2 regions of the Lysinibacillus sp. C5.1 genome follow, and region 1 is predicted to be linked to the other one. Evidence: riboswitches for the same ligand, from Rfam matches in the RefSeq annotation. Region 1 holds a riboswitch; the other holds the start of a gene.
The links. A riboswitch is a leader RNA that binds a small molecule or an ion and turns the genes downstream of it on or off. The one in region 1 is predicted to bind lysine.
Positions count from the first base shown of each region.

Region 2: another riboswitch for lysine. It lies ahead of I5435_RS16455 (aspartate kinase); the one in region 1 lies ahead of I5435_RS11240 (transporter substrate-binding domain-containing protein).

Region 1 is NZ_CP066226.1:2,323,588-2,328,024, forward strand. Features, by position in the region: gene I5435_RS11230 (2-oxoglutarate dehydrogenase E1 component) at 1-195, shown strand, start outside; gene odhB (2-oxoglutarate dehydrogenase complex dihydrolipoyllysine-residue succinyltransferase) at 287-1,531, shown strand; lysine riboswitch at 1,907-2,092, shown strand; gene I5435_RS11240 (transporter substrate-binding domain-containing protein) at 2,212-3,066, shown strand; gene I5435_RS11245 (amino acid ABC transporter permease) at 3,351-4,076, shown strand; gene I5435_RS11250 (amino acid ABC transporter ATP-binding protein) at 4,090-4,437, shown strand, end outside.
Region 2 is NZ_CP066226.1:3,358,553-3,362,989, forward strand. Features, by position in the region: gene sdhA (succinate dehydrogenase flavoprotein subunit) at 1-11, opposite strand, end outside; gene I5435_RS16445 (succinate dehydrogenase cytochrome b558 subunit) at 79-687, opposite strand; gene I5435_RS16450 (YslB family protein) at 960-1,394, shown strand; gene I5435_RS16455 (aspartate kinase) at 1,492-2,721, opposite strand; lysine riboswitch at 2,825-3,002, opposite strand; gene uvrC (excinuclease ABC subunit UvrC) at 3,139-4,437, opposite strand, start outside.

The DNA.
Region 1 (4,437 bases):
CAAGAAGAACCTAAAAACCAAGGTGCTTGGAATTACGCATTAGAAACATTATATGAGCTATCTGAAGGTAAAAAGCTTCGTTATGTAGGTCGTCCTGCAATGAGCTCAACTTCAGAAGGCGATGCAGATTCTCATAAAGCAGCTCAGTCTGCTGTCATTGAAGAAGCAGTGGCTGAAACGGTTAAAGTTAAATAAACATATCAACATTACTGGAAGCTGGGCTACTTGCCTAAGGCGGTAGCCCTTTTATGTGCATTATGCACGTTAATCAAAGGAGGAAATGAAAGTGGCTGAAATTAAAGTCCCTGAATTAGCAGAATCGATTACAGAAGGTAGTATTGCACAGTGGGTTAAAAAAGTGGGCGACCGCGTGGAAAAAGGTGAATTTATCGTTGAACTTGAAACAGATAAAGTAAACGCTGAAATCATCTCTGAAGAAGCTGGCGTACTAACACAAATTTTAGCTGAAGAAGGCGATACTGTTCTTGTAGGTCAAGTAATCGCAGTTGTAGAAGCTGGCGAAGGTGCAGCACCAGCACCAGCTGCAGCACCAGTTGCAGCACCAGTTGCAGCAGCTCCAACACCAGCAGCGCCACAAGCAGCAGCTCCAACACCAGCACCAGTTGTAGAAGAAACTACAGGTGAGCGTGTCATTGCGTCTCCTGCAGCACGTAAACTTGCTCGTGAAAAAGGTATTGACCTTGCAGCTGTATCTCCAGTAGATCCACAAGGCCGTGTACGTGTTCAAGACGTTGCAGCTCATGGTACAGCACCAGTAGTAGCGCCACAAGCAGCGCCAGCAGCACCAAAAGCAGTAGTAGCTGTTGACGAATCTCGTGTTACAATTGAAAAAATGAGCCGTCGTCGTCAAACAATTGCTAAACGTCTATTAGAAGTGAAGCAATCAACTGCTATGCTTACAACATTCAATGAAGTAGATATGACAAACGTAATGGCATTACGTTCACGTAAAAAAGAACAATTCTTTGAGTCAACAGGCTCTAAGCTTGGTTTCATGTCATTCTTCACAAAAGCAGTAGTGGCTGCACTTAAAAAATACCCATATGTGAATGCTCAAATCGTTGGCGATGAAATTCACTTAAATAACTTCTTTGATATTGGTGTAGCTGTATCAACTGAAGAAGGTTTAGTAGTACCAGTTGTTCGCGATGCTGACCGTAAAAACTTTGCTGAAATTGAAGATTCAATTGCAGATTTAGCTAAAAAAGCTCGCGATAAAAAATTAGGTATCGCTGATCTTCAAGGCGGTTCATTCACGATTACAAATGGTGGTGTATTCGGTTCATTAATGTCAACACCTATTATGAACGGTACTCAAGCTGCTATTTTAGGTATGCACTCAATTAAAAAACGTCCAGTAGAAGTGAACGGTGAAGTAGAAATTCGTCCTATGATGTACTTAGCACTATCTTATGACCACCGCATTATCGATGGTAAAGATTCTGTAGGCTTCCTTAAAACAGTTAAAGAATTACTTGAAAATCCAGAAGATTTATTATTAAATTCTTAATATAGAAAAATATGTGTTCAAGCCCTGCAAATTTAACGGTTTGCAGGGCTTTTTGTTGTCCCTGTATAGGGAAGCTTCGGTTCTCAAGGAATAGACGAAATTTCGCCTTATACAATTGGTCTAAAGGCCTTTAAATGTAGAGAAATACTGAATCTTTTGTATTGCCGGTAGTATTGAACATGATAATATTTTATGGAAAAATATTAAATAATAATTACAACACTTCTACTTTCTTAGATGTAATTTATGGATTTTAGAAGGATAATAACCTAATTTTGTCATTAGTCAGAAAAATGATAAAACTATCTTGACGAATAGACTAGCTTTATAGTAATATCTAAATATCAATTAAATAAACAAACCTCACTGTTATCTATGTGAGGTAGAGGCGCGGTATTTATTAGTCCATTGCTGAGTTAAAGCAAGCGAAGACGTAATGGAGAAGGAAATATCGCCGAAGTATAAAAGGAGCTCGTACTTTTATGCTGGGTCTGCAGTGAATAAGTGCAGGACTGTCCTAGTAAATCTAATTCCAGTTTACTAGGTTGTGCTATCTCAGAATGATGGAAATTATAGTGAGGATTTGGGCAACTGTCAATAAAAGGTAAGACCTAAGTTCAAAACTTAGGTCTTTTTTTGTACAGTTGCTTTATTTTTTTTACAGAAAAGGGGAGTTTTAGATGAAAAGAAAATGGTTGCTATTTATGTTAACGGCAATGACAGCGATTTTGTTAGCAGCTTGTGGTGCTGGAGACAAATCGGAAGACAAAGCATCAGGTGATGCGGCGAAAGAAGAAACAGGTGGAGAATTCCGCATAGGTATGGAAGCAGGTTATCCTCCATTTAACTGGACACAGCAAGATGATTCAAATGGTGCAGTAAAAATTGCTGATAATGCAGAATATGCAGGCGGCTATGATGTACAAATGGCGAAAAAGATTGCTGAAGGTTTAGGAAAAGAATTAGTTATTGTCAAAATGGAATGGGATGGTTTAGTTCCAGCACTACAATCCAAAAAAATTGATGCGATTGTAGCGGGGATGTCCCCAACTAAAGAACGTAAACAAACAATTGATTTTACAGAAAACTACTATACTTCTGATTTCGTCATGGTAATTAAAAAAGGTAGTAAATACGAAGATGCAAAATCTATTCAAGATTTCTCAGGTGCAAAAGTTACTTCACAGTTAAATACGTCTAACTACAATGTAATTGATCAAATTAAAGGCGTAGTAAAACAGACAGCAATGGAGAATTTCTCTGCAATGCGTGTCGCTTTAGAAGCAGGCAAAATTGATGGTTATGTAGCAGAGCGTCCAGAAGGTATTTCCGCTGCAGCAGCGAATGACAAATTTACATTTGTATCATTCGAAGAAGGCTTTGATACAGATATTTCAAATACTTCAATTGCAGTTGGTTTACGTAAAGGTGATGCAAGTCTAGATAAAATCAATGAAATCCTAAAAGGTATTTCAGAAGATGATCGCCAAAAAATTATGGAAGAAGCAATTCTTCAACAACCTGCAGCACAGTAATTTCGTTGAGGTTGCGCCAAAATGGAAAATAGTATACTGGAAGTATTTCTAGTATGCTATTTTTTGATATAAAAGTATGAATCCTTGGAAATAAAAAGGATTTTTATTAAGCGGTGCAGCCTCAATCATTTTCGTTTATATAGAAGGGTAGCACCTTCTGATAAATGCTCATGTCTATGGTGTGTATCACATAATTTGAATAAAGCAACATCATTCAAATGAAGAGATGATTTCGCTAAGGCATATTTGATATCAAGCAACAACGCGTTGTTAGGAGGAACATCATGAGTTTAGATTGGATCATTTCTATAATAGAAAACAACTGGCAAATGTTTTTACGAGGTGCGTATTATACATTACTTATTTCAATTATCAGTACAGTCATTGGTGCATTTATCGGATTTTTTATTGGGATTATGCATACCATTCCAGTACGTAAAAAGGGTATAAAATATTATGTATTAAAATGTGTTAATTTTATACTGACATGCTATGTAGAATTTTTCCGTGGTACACCAATGATTGTACAAGCAATGGTAGTATTTTACGGACTAGATATTGCTTTTGGGATTGATATGCACTTTATTACGGCAGGTATTTTAGTCGTTTCGCTTAATACAGGTGCTTATATGGCAGAAATTGTTCGTGGAGGGATTGTTTCCATTGATAAAGGACAGTACGAAGCTGCTTCTGCTATTGGGATGGGACATGTACAAATAATGATGTATGTCGTATTACCACAAGTTGCGCGTAATATTTTACCGGCGACAGGCAACCAATTAATTATGAATATTAAAGATACGGCTGTTTTAAGTGTGATTGGCGTAACGGAACTATTTTTCCAAACGAAATCAATATCAGGTAATAACTTCCGCTATTTCGAATCATTCTTTGTTGCATGTGTGCTGTACTTTATCATGACATTTACGGCATCAAGAATATTATTATACGTTGAAAAACGCCTTGATGGACCGGATGCTTATCAAAAAGAATTAAAGGAAATTGACTAAGGAGGACGAACAAATGGCAATCATTCAAATAGAGCATTTAAGTAAATCATTTGGACGTAACCAAGTGTTGAAAGATGTGAATTTTAAAGTAGAAAAAGGAGAGGTTGTATGCTTAATCGGTTCATCAGGTTCCGGTAAATCAACACTCTTACGTTGCATTAATTTACTTGAAACGCCAAATGGTGGCGAAATTATTTATAAAGGGGAAAATATTTTAAACGAAAAGCATAATATTAAAGCTTATCGTACCCATTTAGGAATGGTTTTCCAACAGTTTAATTTATTTAACAATCATAATGTGTTAAAAAATTGTACAGTAGGGCAAGTAAAGGTGCTCAAACGTTCAAAAGATGAAGCAGAG
Region 2 (4,437 bases), 1.0 Mb from region 1:
CTTTTCGCCATGATTATTTCTCACTCCTCTTAAAAAATTGCAATGATTGCATGTACTCTTATAGTAGCTTCTATTGAATTATACGAAAGCTAAAATAGCAGCCACACCAACTACACTTAGAATTACGAAAAGAACGTTTGTTACATAAGTAGCAATCTTTTGAGACTGTGGTGATTGTGTAATACCCCAGCTTACTAAGAATGACCACAAACCATTTGTTAAGTGGAAAGTTGCTGATAAAATACCAACAATGTAGAATCCAAGCATAAATGGATTTGCAACGATATTTGCCATCATGTCGTAATCAACGTGTGTACCAAGCGCTTTTTGAATACGAGTTTGGAAAATATGCCATGCAATGAAAATTACTAAAAATACACCTGTGAAGCGTTGTAATGAGAACATCCAGTTACGGTATGTGCTGAAACGCCCTGTATTTGGTGTAGCTGTGAATGCAATGAACACACCATAAAATGCGTGGAACATTAATGGAATGTAGATGACAATCCACTCAACTAGGATAAGAAATGGAATTTTTTCCATTACTGCGGTAGCATCATTGTAACTTTCTGCTCCGCCTGTTGCTGTAAAGTTAATGAATAGGTGCATCGTTAAAAACAGACCTACTGGAATGATCCCAAGTAGAGAATGTAAGCGACGCCATAAAAACTCTCGATCTTTCGACAAGACTGTTACCCCCCTTAGTACTTAAAATAGCACAACAAAAGAAGTCATCATTTTGTAAATGATACTCCATTGACTGTGTATTTCATCATGGTACAATATTATGACATGTTTATTGTACTCTCAAGAGCTACGAGCGTCAAGGTAACATAGAGTTTTTGCTAGACCTTATTAAAGAAGCAATCTAGTACATAACGTGTCGTTTCTTCTCGAAAAATCTATCATTACTTTATTGGTGCTAAATTATAAGAAAATTCTAAGAAAGAAGGATTTCTATGTTAAATAATCCATCTAATACTATCTCATCATTTGGATATGAGTTAATTCGTGATCATGTCCTATCTTCAATACTTGGTAAACATGAGGATGACGTACTATATTGGGCTGGCAAGGAGCTTGCACGGAAGTTTCCTTGTAAAAGTCAAGATGAACTTATCGCATTTTTCGCAGATGCGTGCTGGGGTACTCTAGTATTGACAAAGGAGTCTAAAGATGGGCGCATTTTCCATTTAATGAATGAACCAACCCTTTTACAAATTCAAAATCGTAGCTTTAGACTTGAAGCAGGCTTTATTGCTGAACAAATTCAGCAAGTAAAAGGTTACTTGACTGAATGTTATGATGAGAAGCGTGAAAAACAACAGCTTGTCACGTTTACAGTCAAATGGGATGTTAAAGAACGTATTATGAATACAATAACAAATGAATAAACGTTTAAAGGATTCTTTTGTTAGAACAAACCTTATACGTGGGGACAAAAGGCAACAAGATGTTACTCTTGATGCCTTTTATCATTTTATATAGTAGTTACTGTTTGTGAATTTCTTCTTCTAAATTAAACTCCTCATGTAATGCATTAGCAGCTCGAATCATTTCGTCTTGCGGCACAACAACAGAGACTTTAATTTCCGACGTACTCACCATTTTTACTGGAATATCCTCTCGACGTAAGCGATCAAACATTCTGGCAGCTACTCCAGGATTCGATGCCATCCCAGATCCAATAATCGACACTTTCGCTAAGCCGATTTCAAAATCGGCAAAGCTAAAACCAAGTGACAATTTACTATTTTCTAACACTCGTAAAGCTTCAGCAAATTCCTCTTTTAAAATGGTAAAGGATACAGATGGTTTCACACCTTCAATAATAGCTTGAACAATAATATCAACATTAATGCGGTTTTCTGCCAGTATCGCAAACATATCTGCTAACGATGCAGTTGAATATGTATCATAGCCAATTGTTAAACGAATAATATCTGCTTCGAAAGCAACACCACGTACAATTAAATTTTTCTCCATTTCAACTTCCTCCTTCAATAAAGTACCTACTGTATCCACTACACTTGAACGAATAATCACCGGGATTTGAAATTTTTTTGCTAACTCCACTGCACGTGGATGTAGAATATGTGATCCTAAATGCGAAAGTTCCAACATTTCATCATAGGAAATCTCCTGTAACTTTCTCGCTTTTTCAATATGACTTGGATCAGCTGTATAGACACCATCGACATTTGTATAAATCTCAACACGCTCTGCATCTAATGCTGCTGCAATGGCTACTGCTGTCGTTTCTGCTCCACCCTTTCCAAGTGTTGTAATATTGTTGGCAGTATTCATCCCTTGTTCCCCAGCAATAACAACAATTTGTCCTTGTGTCATATGCTCTTGCATGCGACGAACATCGATTTGATCAATACGTGCATTAAAATGCTTTGCATCTGTCTGCACACCAGCTTGCCAGCCAGTTAATGACACTGCATCATAACCGGCCTCTTGCAAAGCAATCGCAAATAGTGCACTTGATAGTTGCGAGCTCGTCGATAACAGTACATCCATCTCACGCTTAGAGGCATCATCTGATAATGCACGTACCATTTTCGTTAAGTCTTTAGCTGTACGGCCCATCGCTGCTGTCACTACTACTACATCATAGCCACGCTCTTTTTTTGCCATTGCAATTTTAGCGACCTCCTGAATCCGCTCTGTTGAGGCGATTGCAGGTCCACCAAATTTCAATACAATACTTGCCATTTTCATCATTCTCCTTTTTTAGATTCGTTTCTAGAACAGCAAAAAGGCAGCCCTCACATAACGTGAAAGCTGCCTGCAACATGTACAATAAAATAGCTTGCGCATGTGTGATAGCTCTCCGAAACGTCAAGATTCGACAGTCCTACATCTGTTAAATGCAAAACCAGCAAAGTTTCGGAACAACGATACTTCACTTCGGCAAGCTCCCCTTTCACACATCATCACTGGATTTGTCCATCCTTCGATGTGCTACTATTGAACCTTGCACCTCTATCATCACTTAAAATAGTGAAATGTAATTTTACCTTTTATGAAAATACTTCGTTATTATGCTTTATTGCACAATCGTTCATACAAGGATTGTTAGAACATAATGGTATTACCATTGCTATGTTCTATTCCAACATTAGCATATGTCTAATCCTTTGACAACGTCTGCTGCTGAAAATAAGTGTAAATAATGTTCGCTAAGTTTGCAGGCATTCCTGCTTCTTGAAGGGCAAGCTCACTCGCCTCACGAATCTTTTTAACTGAGCCAAAATGCTTCAATAGCTGTTGCTTTCGTTTCGGTCCAACACCTTCAATGCCATCGAGTACAGATTGAATCGCATTTTTTTCATGTTGTTGCCGTAGGAATGTAATAGCAAAACGGTGCACTTCATCCTGAATACGTTGAAGTAAATAAAAGCCATCACTCGTTCGTTTTAATGCGATAACATCAGGCGGATCTCCGAATAAGAGCTGAGATGTATTATGCTTATCATCTTTTGCTAAACCAGCGATTGGAATAACAAGACCAAGTTCATCTTCCAACACTTCTCGTGCCACTTCCATCTGTCCTTTACCGCCATCTATTAGCACTAAATCGGGCAATGGCAAGCCTTCTTTTAATACCCTCGTGTAACGGCGGCGTATCACTTCCTGCATTGCCCCGTAATCGTCATGTTTTGCGGCTGTTCGTGTTTTGTATTTACGATATTCTTTCTTTGCCGGTTTACCATCAATAAAAACAACCATTGCTGATACCGCATCCGTACCATGCATATGGCTATTATCGAATGCTTCAATGCGCAATGGTGCTGAAATGCCTATTGCTTCGCCTAGTGCCTCGCATGCGCCAATTGTACGTTCTTCTTGTCGCTCAATCAATTGGAATTTAGCAGCCACAGCAATTTCCGCATTTTTCATAGCCAAATCAACTAGCTCTTTCTTTTGCCCTCGCTTCGGTGTCAGTACTTTAACCCCTAATAATTCGGTTAAAATTGCCGCATCAATAGCCTGTGGAATGAAAATTTCTTTCGGTTTAATATGCTCTAGCTTTTCATAAAAGCGTCCGACAAACGTTAAAAATTCTTCCTCCACGTCCTGATAAATTGGGAAAATGGAGACATCCCGTTCAATTAACTTGCCTTGACGAACGAAAAACACTTGCACACACATCCAACCTTTTTCAACCGCATAACCAAAGACATCGCGATTGGTCGTATCACTAGACACGATTTTTTGTTTTTGCATAACCGTCTCAATATGTGCAATTTGATCGCGGAACTCCTTTGCTCGCTCGAATTCTAGTTGCTCTGCCGCGACTAGCATCTTGTCCTCAAGTTCTTTTTTTACTGCCTCAACACCGCCATTTAAGAACTTCGTCATATCTTCAATCATATCGTGATAGATGTGAGCATCAATATCCTTTACACATGGAGCTAAGCACTGTCC